3 regions of the Dehalobacter sp. TBBPA1 genome follow, and region 2 is predicted to be linked to each of the others. Evidence: predicted binding sites of a transcription regulator. Region 2 holds the regulator's gene; each other region holds the start of a gene.
The links. Region 2 encodes CtsR, which represses protease genes until heat stress. Its sites were predicted from a motif close to AAGGTCAANNAAGGTCAAAT; they were not measured.
Positions count from the first base shown of each region.

Region 1: the regulator CtsR is predicted to act here: its motif matches at 2,679-2,698, upstream of AB3489_RS08140 (DnaJ C-terminal domain-containing protein).
Region 3: the regulator CtsR is predicted to act here: its motif matches at 2,221-2,240, upstream of clpP (ATP-dependent Clp endopeptidase proteolytic subunit ClpP).

Region 1 covers NZ_CP162385.1:1,660,087-1,664,375, reverse strand. Annotated here, with positions in the region: gene AB3489_RS08155 (Crp/Fnr family transcriptional regulator) at 181-888, shown strand; gene AB3489_RS08150 (SHOCT domain-containing protein) at 1,026-1,292, opposite strand; gene AB3489_RS08145 (diacylglycerol kinase family protein) at 1,687-2,622, shown strand; gene AB3489_RS08140 (DnaJ C-terminal domain-containing protein) at 2,787-3,776, shown strand; gene clpB (ATP-dependent chaperone ClpB) at 3,953-4,289, shown strand, end outside.
Region 2 covers NZ_CP162385.1:411,838-416,126, reverse strand. Annotated here, with positions in the region: gene AB3489_RS02020 (ATP-dependent Clp protease ATP-binding subunit) at 1-79, opposite strand, end outside; gene AB3489_RS02015 (protein arginine kinase) at 106-1,173, opposite strand; gene AB3489_RS02010 (UvrB/UvrC motif-containing protein) at 1,170-1,694, opposite strand; gene AB3489_RS02005 (CtsR family transcriptional regulator) at 1,709-2,182, opposite strand; gene AB3489_RS02000 (hypothetical protein) at 2,367-3,131, opposite strand; gene AB3489_RS01995 (NUDIX domain-containing protein) at 3,306-3,908, shown strand; gene AB3489_RS01990 (hypothetical protein) at 4,030-4,289, shown strand, end outside.
Region 3 covers NZ_CP162385.1:2,706,913-2,711,201, forward strand. Annotated here, with positions in the region: gene AB3489_RS13270 (hypothetical protein) at 1-182, opposite strand, end outside; gene galU (UTP--glucose-1-phosphate uridylyltransferase GalU) at 336-1,292, opposite strand; gene clpP (ATP-dependent Clp endopeptidase proteolytic subunit ClpP) at 1,537-2,166, opposite strand; gene AB3489_RS13285 (Hsp20/alpha crystallin family protein) at 2,639-3,088, shown strand; gene AB3489_RS13290 (glycosyltransferase) at 3,272-4,289, shown strand, end outside.

The sequences.
Region 1 (4,289 bases), 1.2 Mb from region 2:
TTATATCAGATTAGATTACTGCATTCTCATCCTGACGCTGAGGGTAGCCTGTGGCTACCATTGATAATATGCACTTTGATAAACTTCTATAATCTGGCATAACTATTTGAAGCGGTATTTAAAAAATAATCAGTATTAAGCCTAATAGTTTATATTTTCTCTTAAAAAGGTGGGAATACTTTGGAAAACAGGAAAATACCAGATAATAAAATAAAGATACCTATTATTCCAGTATTTGATCCCATTGAAGAGCTAAATATGTATACTTCCCTTGGAAGCCTGCATACTTTTATAAAGGGAAGCAAGATCATCTCGCCCGGTATACCTTTTTATAGTATCATTTATCTGATTTCAGGACAACTTGAAGCGAGTATAGTATCGCGGACTGGTGAGGAGAAGTATCTTTTTGAAATTTGTAAGAACTGTATTGGGGTGGCCATAAACCCAAATGATGATCATGAATTTCAAATTACTGCAGTAAAAGATTGCATTGTGTATTTTTTTACTTTAGATATGATGGTTGAAATATTGTCGCAGGATGCTAATTTATTAAAAAAATTCATCTTGAATATCGTACAAAAAGTTCATTACTTCGAGCATCAAGCAAGGGACTTATATCAATGCCGTTCTTCGTCTAGGGTATTCTCTTTTCTATATGATCTATGTCTCACAAAAGGAAAACGGGTGAATGACCATTATGAGTTGGCGGTTGAGAATATATCACAAAAAATGATTGCCAAAATAACAGGTACCCATCCTGTGACCGTTTGTAAATTGTTTACTTATCTTAGTAGAGAAGGCATCATAAAAAAGAATAAAAAAGTCATAAAGATTTACGATCTTAATAAATTATGTAACCTTATTGCGGATGAGGAACTAACGTATTAAATCTATTCATAATTATTAACATCTAAAATTACCCCGAATTAATCGTTATATTTTTAGGCTTCGATAATTAAAAATGCGCAAAGGTAATGTAAAATATCAAGGATTTTCCCTTGATATTTTATAATTATGATGTGCTTTTATTTCTCTAACTCACCTTTTCGGGTATTGTATTCTTCCAGATCGATTTCCCCTTTGGCATATCGTTCTCGTAAGATGGTCATAGCGCGGTCTTCCGGTTTACCGGAGGTGTTCTTTCTGTCCAAATAACTTCTAATAAGCCTAACTGCAAGATAAATAATTCCTAGCCAGAAAAGCAATTGGATGATCATGGCAACAAATCCCATCCAGGAATAATTTCCTCCCATCATCCAGCCTCCATCTGGTCCATACCAGCCTCGCATCATTTTTTAGTTACCTCCTTATTATATTTTCTAGATTCTTCCTATGGCATTAAAAAAATGAATGCCTGGTTTTGAGATTCTATTTTATTTGATGAAACCATTGTAATCAATATTTTGTACCATTTGGGCCTGATTTATGAATAGCCGCAGATCCGGGGAAGGAAATGGAATGTATGAATATGCTGCAGTTTTTTGGCAAGGATAGTGACTGAAGGAAAGCCAAAGAAAATTCAGGATTTTGATTCTGAATTGTTAGAAAAATAATTTCTTGCGCATAAAGGGAATTTCTCGGTATTAGCGAAACAATATGTTTGAAAACTAAATCACGTCAGCAGATGAACAGAGAAAAATGATCGAGAAAAAGACCGAGAAAGACTAAGATGATAGGAAGATGAAAATGAGCCAGCAAAAATCATGGTTTGCTGTTGTGAATCCCCGGTCAGCAAATGGAAGAACGCAAGGACTTTGGCCAGGGTATTATCAGCGGCTTCGTCAGGCAGGAATACAGGTGGATTATGCACTGACCTCCCGCTCCGGGGGAGGAACAGAAATAACACGTATGGCTCTAGACGAAGGGTATCGGAGGATAATTGCGGTCGGCGGAGACGGAACTGTCAATGAGGTGCTTAATGGTCTTATTGAGAAGGACCGGCTTGTTGCGGACGATATCGAACTGGCTGTTTTTGAACAGGGAACAGGCGGCGATTTTGTAAGGACAATAAAAACAGGCAAAGAAAAAGGTCTGAAAGCCTTGATCAGGATGCTGAAGGAGCCCAATATCATTCTTTCTGATCTTGGCCGAGTTGACTTTCTGAATTTTGAAGGGGAAGAACGGACACGTTATTTTCTGAATGCATCCAATGTCGGAGTCGGCGCGGAAGCGGTCCACAGGACCAATTGCCGGAGTAAAGCGATGGGCAGCAAGCTCTCTTATCTGACCAGTACTTTAGAAGCTGTTCTATCGTACAAGAGCGTCTGCGTTTCTCTGAAAATGGACCAGGATACATTCTGGGAAGGGAATATCTGGGGGCTTATGGTCTGCAACGGTCAATATATTGGCGGCGGAATGCGTATTGCGCCTGATGCCCGCCTGGATGATGGTTTGTTCGATCTGGTTGTGATAAAAGAAATGAAGCTGTCTAGGCTCTTTTCACGCTTTCCGCTGCTTTATAAAGGTCAACATATCCATCTTCCTGAAGTCCAAGTGTTCCGCTGTAAGGAAATTGCACTGCATATGCCGGATTCCATACTTTTTGAAACCGACGGGGAGATCCCGGGGGTATGTCCGAAGGCATACCGGGTAATCCCTAAGTGTTTGAAACTATGGGTATAAGTTTCCGTTAACATTAAAACCATACGGATGAATACGCATATAGACGAAGATTCTGCAAGGTCAGCTAAAGACAAATATATGTCTGACCAATATTGACCTTTAAAGGAATTTTGCATATAATACAATTAATGGGTAAGGAAAGCAGTTTTGAGGTGGTGAAGACAGTGGATTTTAAAGATTATTATCAAATCTTAGGCGTTTCTCCGGATGCAGACAATAAGGCCATCAAAAAAGCATACCAGGCACTGGCCAAAAAGTATCATCCTGATTTAAACCAGGGTGATAAAGCCTCAGAAGAGAAATTTAAGGAAATTAATGAAGCCTATCAGGCGATATCCGATCCTGCCAAAAGACAAAAATATGATGATTTAAGGGCAAACTACCAGCAATGGCAGTCGCACGGCGGCAGAGGGAATTCTTTTGACTGGTCGGCCTGGCAGGAATCACCGGGGAGCAACCGCTATACCCGTACAATGACGCCGGAAGAGTTCGCGGAAACATTTGGGGACAGAGGTTTTGGCTCTGATGCCGGCAGGGGCATGGGGGGATTTTCTGATTTCTTTTCCTCGATCTTTGGCATGGGAGCAGGCTATGCTGATGATTCCGATGATTATTATTCGGATAGGATCAGAAGACCGCAGGCCGGCAGGGACATTGAAGGTGAAATCAGTATTACGCTTGAAGAAGCCTATCATGGAACCAAACGGATGATTGAAGTCGGCGGCCGGAGAATTGAAGCCACTGTTCCGAAAGGTATTAAGCATAACAATAAAATTAGGCTCAGCGGACAGGGACAAGCAGGAGCGAAAAACGGAAACAAAGGAGACCTTCTGTTAACGGTAAAAATCATTCCACATCCTGTCTATACCCGGGACGGAGATGATTTGTCCGCCAACATCGAAATCGATTTCTTCAAGGCCGTACTTGGCGGAGAAGCCCGAGTCAAAACCTTAGGCGAAGATATATCCATCAAGATTCCTCCGCGCACCCAAACCGGAAAAAGTTTCCGTCTGAGAGGGAAAGGAATGCCTATTCTCAACAAACCGGGCCATTTCGGCGATTTTTACGCAAAGATTACGCTTGTCCTGCCCGAAGAGATGTCTGAGAAAGAAATGAGTACGCTTCAGGAATTAAGCCAGGAAAGAAACACCTGATTACTCCAGAGTTAGGTCTGCATGCCGCAATTACCGGCGTCAAGCGGAGCATGGAGGGCGCAATCTGCCGAAAGCGGTATTGTGGCATGCAGACCAGACCCAAATATGCTTACCTATTTATATATTCCGTTGACCTACCACAAATACCGGTATGTTAACTCAAAGGAGTGATACGCATGGCTTTTGATACCAACCGTTTTACCCAGAAATCCCAGGAGGCAATCATCGCTGCGCAAAACAACGCAGAAAGTAACCATAACAGTCAGGTGGAACCCGAACATCTGCTACTGGCCTTATTGGAACAAAATGAAGGCGTTGTGCCTCAGATTCTGAATAAATTAAATATTTCGCTAGCTAGCGTCAGCGAGAAGACCAAATCCAGCATCGCGAGACTGCCCAGAATGATGGGAGCGGCTTCTCAGTTGAGCATTTCTCCGAGAATGAGAACAGTACTGGTGAACGCCCATGACCAGATGGAACCGTTTGGGGATGATTATGTCAGCACGGAACATC
Region 2 (4,289 bases):
CCTTATGGCCCATACGTTTGGCAATCGCCTCAGCAAGCATAAATACTTTTTCTGCCTTTTGCGTAAATTTTCTTGACATTTTGATCCTTCCTTTCCTATTGTCGTTTAATTTACATTCTCACTCATTTTTTGATGGTAGATTCCACGCACAAAATGAGCTCTTTCTGCGTTAATATCATAAGCATCCAGCTGCTTATTGCGATTATATTGCAGACATCCCTGCATCGAGTTGATCAAGACAGACACGAAACCTGCAGAGACTCTAGGCAGAATGCCCATATCAATGCCCAGCCGGTCCTCCGATAGAAGAGAATAGATCTCTTCCGTTTCAAGGATTCTGGCATTTTCCAAAGTCCCCCGGGCCCTCCAGACTTTGTCTTCGACGATAAGCGGAGATTCTTTGCGAATAACTTCCCGCATCTGGACTTCCCGTTCCATCAGCTGCCGCGTGACCGCATCAAGATGTGCCAAGGTGTCCTCTTCACTCTTACCTAACGTAACCTGGTTGGATATCTGAAAGATATTTCCGAATGACCTGGAGCCTTCACCGTACACACCGCGTACTGCCAACCCAAGCGACGTCAGGGCACCCAGAACCTGCTGAACCTGATTGGTCAGCACCAGGGCCGGCAAGTGAACCATCACGGATACTCTCAGGCCCGTTCCAACATTGGTGGGACAAGTCGTCAGGTAACCAAACTTTTCTTTATAAGCAATATCCAAATGTGCTTCCAGATGATCATCGACCAATCCTGCAAGATGCCAAGCTTCCCTGAGGCTGTTCCCCGGCATCAGCACCTGAATTCTCAGATGGTCTTCTTCATTGACCATGACTGCAATTTTATGGCTTTCGGACAAGGCCAGACCGCGTGCATATTCAGTCTCCTTAAAACCTGGGCTGACCAGATGCTTTTCAATCAGCACCTTTTTCTCCACTGGAATAAGCATTTTCAACGGAATATAAACAAGCTTTTCTTTTTCAGCAATAAAACCGTCTAAGACACGGGAAATCTGCGCTTCAATTTTTTCGGCATCATCATAGGACATGACGTGAGGGAAAGGATTGTCAGCGATATTTCTGGCCAATCTGATTCTGGAACTCAGTACAATCGGAATGTCCGGCGTATCCTTCATCCAGAAGCTGTCTTTGGCAAGCAGTTCCCGATAAGTCATTTGCTTTCACCTCCGACAGTATTCTCCATTTCTTTAATCCGGTCTCTTAATATGGCTGCCTCTTCGAACTTTTCCGCTTGTACCAGTTCCAAGAGTTGTTGTTTTGATTTGGCTATTTCCTGTTTGTTTCGGAACGAGGCGCCTCCTCTTACCGGCACTTTCCCGACATGCATCCCTCTTCCATGAATCCGGCGCAGGAGCATTTCCATTTGGGGCTCAAATTCATCGTAACATTTGCTGCAGCCCATTTTCCCGGCTTGCTGTATCTGGGAAAAAGTTCTTCCGCATCCGGGACATTTTCCGGTCTGGCTGTCTACGATCGTCTGATCATACTGCCCTGCCGGATTTACCCCAAATAATGCCTGTAAAAAATCCGATACCATTCCAGGGTAGAGATTGAAGCCGGTGCCAGGCGTTTTTTGCGCACACTCCTGACAAAGATGAAGCTGAGCCGCCTGACCATTAATGATTTTGGTCAGATGAACCACAGCCTCCCGTTGTTGACAATTCTGACAAAGCATTGCTATCCCCCCGATCAATCATTGATATCGTCCCGGCACATATTCGCCAGTATTTCTTTCATCATTCGGGCCCTAAGCGTAGAAGGGAAATTCGTCACCCCAACCAAAAGCCGGTCGGAAAAAATCGTTTTTACCAGGATTGCTTCTCTTTTGGTGAACAGATCTTCTTCTCTGAGTCTGTCCACAAGATTATTGGCCCGATCCTGGGAAAGGTCATCCCCAATGAGTTCCGACATGAGTCTCTGGAATTTACCCTCAGGATCAAGTCCCAGCCTAACAATCCTTAAATAACCGCCGCCGCCTCTTCTGCTTTCAACAAGATAACCGCGTTCTGCGGTAAACCTCGTTGTAAGGACATAGTTAATCTGGGAAGGGGCACATGAAAAGAAATCAGCAAGATAACCTCTTTGCAGGACAATATACCCAACTTCGGCCTGCTCTATAATCTTCTTGAGGTACTCCTCGATTCTGTCCGCCAAATTACTCATCGTCATCCATCCTTATTTCAATGTTGACCTTTGCTGACTTTATGACCTTTTTTGACCTTTGCAACTATTTTAACCCTTTTTGATCATTTTGAAAACTATTTTATTAAAAAAACCTATCCGAAGATAGGTTTTTTTGCTCTCTGACTATAAATAATTCAACATTGCTGTACTTAGCGAAAAGTCCTCAATTGCTGATAAAGAAATACCACAAACCGAAGGTGACCGCTGCAACAATCACAACCAGAATAACAAGCTTTAGTCCACCAAAGCCGCGTTTCTGTTCGAACTCAAAATCTAGGTCATCGTCATCGTCCGCACTCGGGTCATTTTTACTATTCATGATATAACTATTTAAATCAGAAAAGCGGCTTCTTTCTTCTGCCCCTACTTCTGTTTCCTCCAGAGTACCCAGATCTGTCGGGTTCATAGCGGTATCTTCTGCGTTGTAGGCTTCATCAGCTTTATTCAAATCATCCGCTGCCTCAGTATCAGCAAGCGGGCTGAAGCTGTCCGGACTTGTTTCCGCCGGATTTTTCATTTCATTAAAATCATCTTCCAGGGAAGCCGCTTGGGAGATAAACAGTCTTTGCAGTTCATCCTGCCCCAAATTTTGATCACCAAGCAAAATCGTTCTGATCTCCTCATTGTCTTCATCCGAATCTCCGGCAAAAACAGGCCCTGCTTCCGCTTGATCCTCTTCCGGAGACTTCCCGGCCGTCCGGCCATATTCTCCGTTGGTCTGGTCAAATTCCCTGGTGTTCTGGTCATACTTGTCAATAGCACCGTCATTAATATCAGCCTCATCTTCAAGACTAAGTTGCCTTCTGATGCTTTCCGCATTTTCCTCGGACAGTTTGGGCTCTATATCTTTCCAATACAAGCCTCCCTCCAACAACTGCCGGAGTTCCTCAGGATCTAGCCAAATCTCTTTTTTCTTATCATTTTTCATTCTTATATTTCCCCCACAGGTTGAAAATTCAGTCGATTAAAGTATTATTTAGTAGTTCTACAAAGAAATTATTTATCCTTCGTGCCGTATTTCCCAATTTAGATAAAATTTGCATCTTCTCTCTTTCAGGATAAAATAGGATTAATAACTTTGATTAGAGAAAGAAGGAATCATATGCCGTCTCTTTATCCGGAATTTAAGTTTTGTCCCGTGTGTTCTGCCGCCCTGGAGTATAAACTAATTGAAGACAAAAAGAGGCAAAGCTGCCCGGCCTGTGACTATATCCACTGGGGGGAATACTCCCTGGGCGTAGGCGGTCTTTTGCTTCAAGATGACAAAGTACTCCTCGTCCAAAGAGCGCATAACCCCGGTAAAGGAAGATGGACTATTCCCGGTGGCTATGTAGAACAGGATGAAAAAATTGCCCAAGCGGTTGTTAGGGAAGTCCGCGAGGAAACCGGCATCCTGTCGAAGCCTGTAAGCATTCTGGCAGTCCGCGATTACCCTGAAGATATCCCGAACGTGAAACACAATATTTATATTGTCTTCTTTCTTCGCGGTCTGGGCGGTCAATTAAAACATGATCCGGTCGAGGTAATCCAGGCCGGTTTCTACTCGCTCGAAGATTGTCGTAATTTACCTATCGCCCCGATGAGTCTTGAAGTGATCACAAAAGCAATCGAACACATTGGAAAAGAGAATCCTTTCCCAGGACTAATTCACAAAGAAGGAGTCCCCGTATTCGGTGCGCTTTCCGAACTATTCACTTTTATCTAAGAATAGTTAAGATTAGGGTTAACCATGGTACTAATTATTAAGGGATATTTTACAATAAGTAAAATATCCCTCCCTGTCACAAACTATGATCATGCTAAAACGATATTTATTTTACGGGCTGATGGGCTGGAGCCTCGAAATAATCTGGACAGGACTTGATTCTTTTGTCCACGGGGATTTCCGGCTGATGGGCTTTACCAACCTTTGGATGTTCTTTATATATGGCTCCGCTGTTATTCTTGAACCTTTGCACGATTTGATTTCAGAGTGGAGGTGGCCGCTGAGGGGACTCGTCTGGCTTGCAGCAATTTGGGGGATAGAATATTTAAGCGGCCTGTTTTTACTTAAACTTCTTGGGGTCTATCCCTGGAAGTATACGGA
Region 3 (4,289 bases), 720 kb from region 2:
TCCGTCTCTCCACCGGCATAATTGACCGGCGGCGTCTGGATAACCACTTGGTCCTCTGGTCCGACTACCTGGCCACGAAATACTTTCCAGGCAGTGGGCCCATAAATTCCGCCAATAATGATTACCCCCGCCAGAACAACAGCCCCTGCAAGAGTTAGGATGCTTTTGCGGCTGAAATTCATCCTTTTTCCTCCTTACTATAGGTATTTTCTGTATAATATTACCAATAGCAAAGAGAAAAGCTTGTCACATTCAGGATATCAAACAGCCTATTTTCTGTGAAAGTACGTTATTTTCCGCCGTTTTTTTCGGGCAGCATCCATTTACCTACCCGGTTAACTGTAATTCTTCTTAATATCATAAAGTTTGTCCAAATTATTGCCTGCTGAAAGCAGGCGGAGCTCCTGACCCTCTTTTTGATACCGGCTGACGATATCAGTCAGATAATCCATCAGGCTTTCGCCAATTTCTTCATGTCTTAACGCAAATTCAATGGTTGCTCTGACAAAACCAAGTTTGTCCCCCACATCATATCTTTTTCCCTCAAAATTGTAGGCATACACGTCCTGAACCTTGCTCAACTGCGCAATCGCATCCGTCAGCTGAATTTCTCCATTTCTTCCCGGAGGCAATTCCGCGAGGATATCAAAAATTTCCGGATTAAGAATATACCGGCCCATGATCGCAAGCGGAATATCAGGCGCTTCCTCCGGGGCCGGCTTTTCAAACATAGTTTCCGCCTTGTACAGTCTCGGGGATATTCTGCTGCCATCAATAATCCCGTATTTGGACACTTCTGCCGGCAGTACTTCCTGTACGCCAATCAGATTGCTGTTATACAGCTCGTAGTACCTGATCATTTGTTTCAGACAAGGCTCATCCGAATAGATCACGTCGTCTCCCAAAAGAACGGCAAACGGCTCATTGCCAATAAATCTTCTGGCACTGTAGACGGCATGACCAAGCCCCAGAGCTTCTTTTTGGCGGACATAATGGATATCTACCATCTCAGCAATATGTTTGACCATATCGAGCAGTTCGGACTTTTCTCCGTTCTTTAGAAATAGTTCAAGTTCTACAGAACGGTCAAAATGATCCTCAATGGCTCTTTTGTTTCTTCCTGTGACAATAATGACATCTTCAATACCGGATTGAACCGCTTCTTCAATGATGTACTGAATGGTCGGTTTGTCAACGATCGGCAGCATTTCTTTGGGTTGAGCTTTGGTCGCAGGAAGAAATCTTGTACCCAATCCAGCCGCGGGTATGACTGCTTTACGAATTTTCTGCAAGATTTTTCCTCCTTTTTTTGTTGTTGCTTTGGTTGTTTTTGAACAATCCGAGTTTAGTATGCCGAATTTATCTAACTTTTATGTTTTTTTCTGAATGGCCGCGCTCCTTTCCCTCCATGGAACCGCGGCATTCGTTCATCCGTGGACGTCAAACGCCTCAAATGATTGACTCAAACGAGGCGTTTTCGATATCCAGAATTTTCTTCAAATTTTTTTATGAAAATAAAGGTTTTTTTAAGAGATTCTATTTTAGTGGGTTTTTCTTTTTTTGCTCGAGCAACGCTGCTTTTTCCAGTACCCGGTCAACAATTCCGTATTCTTTGGCTTCTTCAGCGGACATATAGTAGTCACGGTCCGTATCCTGCTGGACTTTGTCCAAAGGCTGGCCGGTTCTTTCAGCGAGAATCCTGTTCATTTTGTTTTTTGTTTTCAGCAACTGTTTGGCGTGAATTTCAATTTCTGTAGCCTGCCCTGATAAACCTCCCCCGGCAATTAACGGCTGGTGGATCAGGATCTCAGCATTCGGCAGGGCAGTACGCTTTCCTTTCGTGCCGGCGGCAAGCAGGAAGGCACCCATACTGGCGGCCATTCCAATACAAATGGTCTGTACATCAGACCTGATGTACTGCATCGTGTCGTAGATGGCCATCCCGGCAGTAATTGACCCTCCGGGGCTGTTGATATAGAGGAAAACGTCCTTTTCAGGATCTTCCGCTTCCAGGAAAAGCAATTGCGCAACGACAACATTGGCAACGTTATCATCGATTGCTCCGCCCAGGAAGATAATACGGTCTTTGAGGAGCCTAGAATAGATGTCGTAAGAACGTTCACCGCGATTCGTTTGTTCAACTACCATCGGGATAAGATAACTCATATTTATTCCCTCCATCATTGATTGTTAATTTTGATATGTCTCTATTTTATTACAAAGGTCAATAAAGGTCAAATAATTTGGGCAAATTTTGGTCATTTCTTTGCTTATGTTCTATCATTGATTTCTTTCGTATAATGATTTCTTTCTTATGATGATTTTTTCATATTTTAATTAATTACCAATCGTGCATTTGTCTAAACATCCGAACAGAATACATATCATCTTTCCGGTTAAAATAATCCTAGTACGACGTTCTCAAATTCCCTGCTCAAATCATTTATACAAGCTTGATTACCCTAAATGAGGTCTGGGGGCCACAATTCCAGCGTCAAGCGGAGCATGGAGGCGGAACGCTGCTGTTTGCGCCACGGATGGCGCAACAGCCGAAAGCGGAATTGTGGCGCACAGGAAATCCCGGGAGTTTAACGCAATCATCTATTTGAGTATTTATATGTACTGGAGGCTTGAAAGTATGAATCTTTTACCGTTCCATCCAATGCGGAATGCAGATCAATTACGCCGTGAAATCAATAGGCTTTATAGTTTACCGTTTAATCTTTTCGAAGACGAGTTCGCTCCCCGCTTGGCCGTTCCATTTACCGACGTCTATGAAACCGACGAAGAGATCATTGTTTCCTGTGATCTGCCAGGACTGCAGAGAAGAGAAGATGTAAGCATTCAGATTGAAAACAACTTGATAACCATCAGCGGCACTTTAAATCGCGAACAGCACGTGATTCAGGAAGATCGCCTACACAAAAAAGAAAGGTATACCGGTCAATTCCGCCGCTCGGTCTCTCTTCCGGCGGCCGTTTCCATTGATAATGTTAGGGCAATTTATAAAAACGGTGTTTTGAATGTATTCCTGCCCAAGACAGACAGCAGAGAGAAAAAGTCTGTGCAGATTGAGTTTCAGCATTAATAGATCCCGAAACTGTGGCCCATAGACTATCATAAGGTCGTTTAAGTATGTCTTCCTGCCAGAAGATTGCTTGTGTTGCCAAAAAATAATAAATAAATTTTTGTTGGTTATGGACCATAAGCTGTTATAATGTATAAGGATAACTTTCAGCATCTTATGCTTTTATTTGAAGGGAGAATATTTGTGCCTAAAGTAATGATCTTCTCTGCGTCTACAGGACACGGACACAATCAGGCCGCAGACTGTCTGAAAAAGGAGCTTGAAGCTTCAGGCTATTCCGTCCGGATTGTAGAACCCTTAAAAAAAGAAGAAAGCTGGATCATGGAAGCCCTTATCGATGACGGTTATCATATACTCGCAACAAGATTACCGAAAATGTACGGTAAACTATATAAGATTACCTATAATGAGTTCTTAAATAAAAATGTCAAAAGAATTTTAAACAGGGCCATGGATAGTGTCATCGAACAGCTGATTCAGGAGTACAAGCCCGACCTGCTTATTACCACCCATCCTCTTCATGTCGGTGTTGTTTCCTATTTAAAAGCATCCGGACGCTTAAATCTGCCTTTTATTTCGCTGGTTACAGATTATATGGCCCATCAGTTTTATGTGAATAGTTTTGTTGATGCCTACATTGTTGGTTCACCTTACACCAAGGATACGCTTACGGAAAAAGGTGTTCCTGAAAACAAAATACACATTTTCGGCATTCCGGTACGGGAAGAATTCCGCCAGCCCCGCCTTGTCAGAAACAATGATGTATTTACACTGTTGATCATGGGCGGGAGCATGGGCATCCCCTATATCAGAAAATGCCTGAAAACGCTTATGGAAAACCGGCATCATCTTCGCATCCTGGTCGTATGCGGAAGCAATCGCAAGCTTTGGACTGATCTTGCGAAAAAGTACGAAGGTACCTTTAACGACAAAGATGTCGTCATTTACGGTTTCACATCGAACATCTATGACCTGATGGACCAGTCCGATGTGATTATCACAAAACCCGGCGGTCTGACTGCCTCGGAAGCGATCAACAAAAATATCCCCATCATTATTCCATTTTTTATTCCGGGACAAGAAGAAGAAAATACCGAGATTCTAGTTAAAGCAGGTGTTGCTGTCAGAACATCAAGGATTTCCGAACTTAATCCCCTGATCGACAGTTTCTGTCTAAATCCCGGTTTGCTTGAAGAAATGC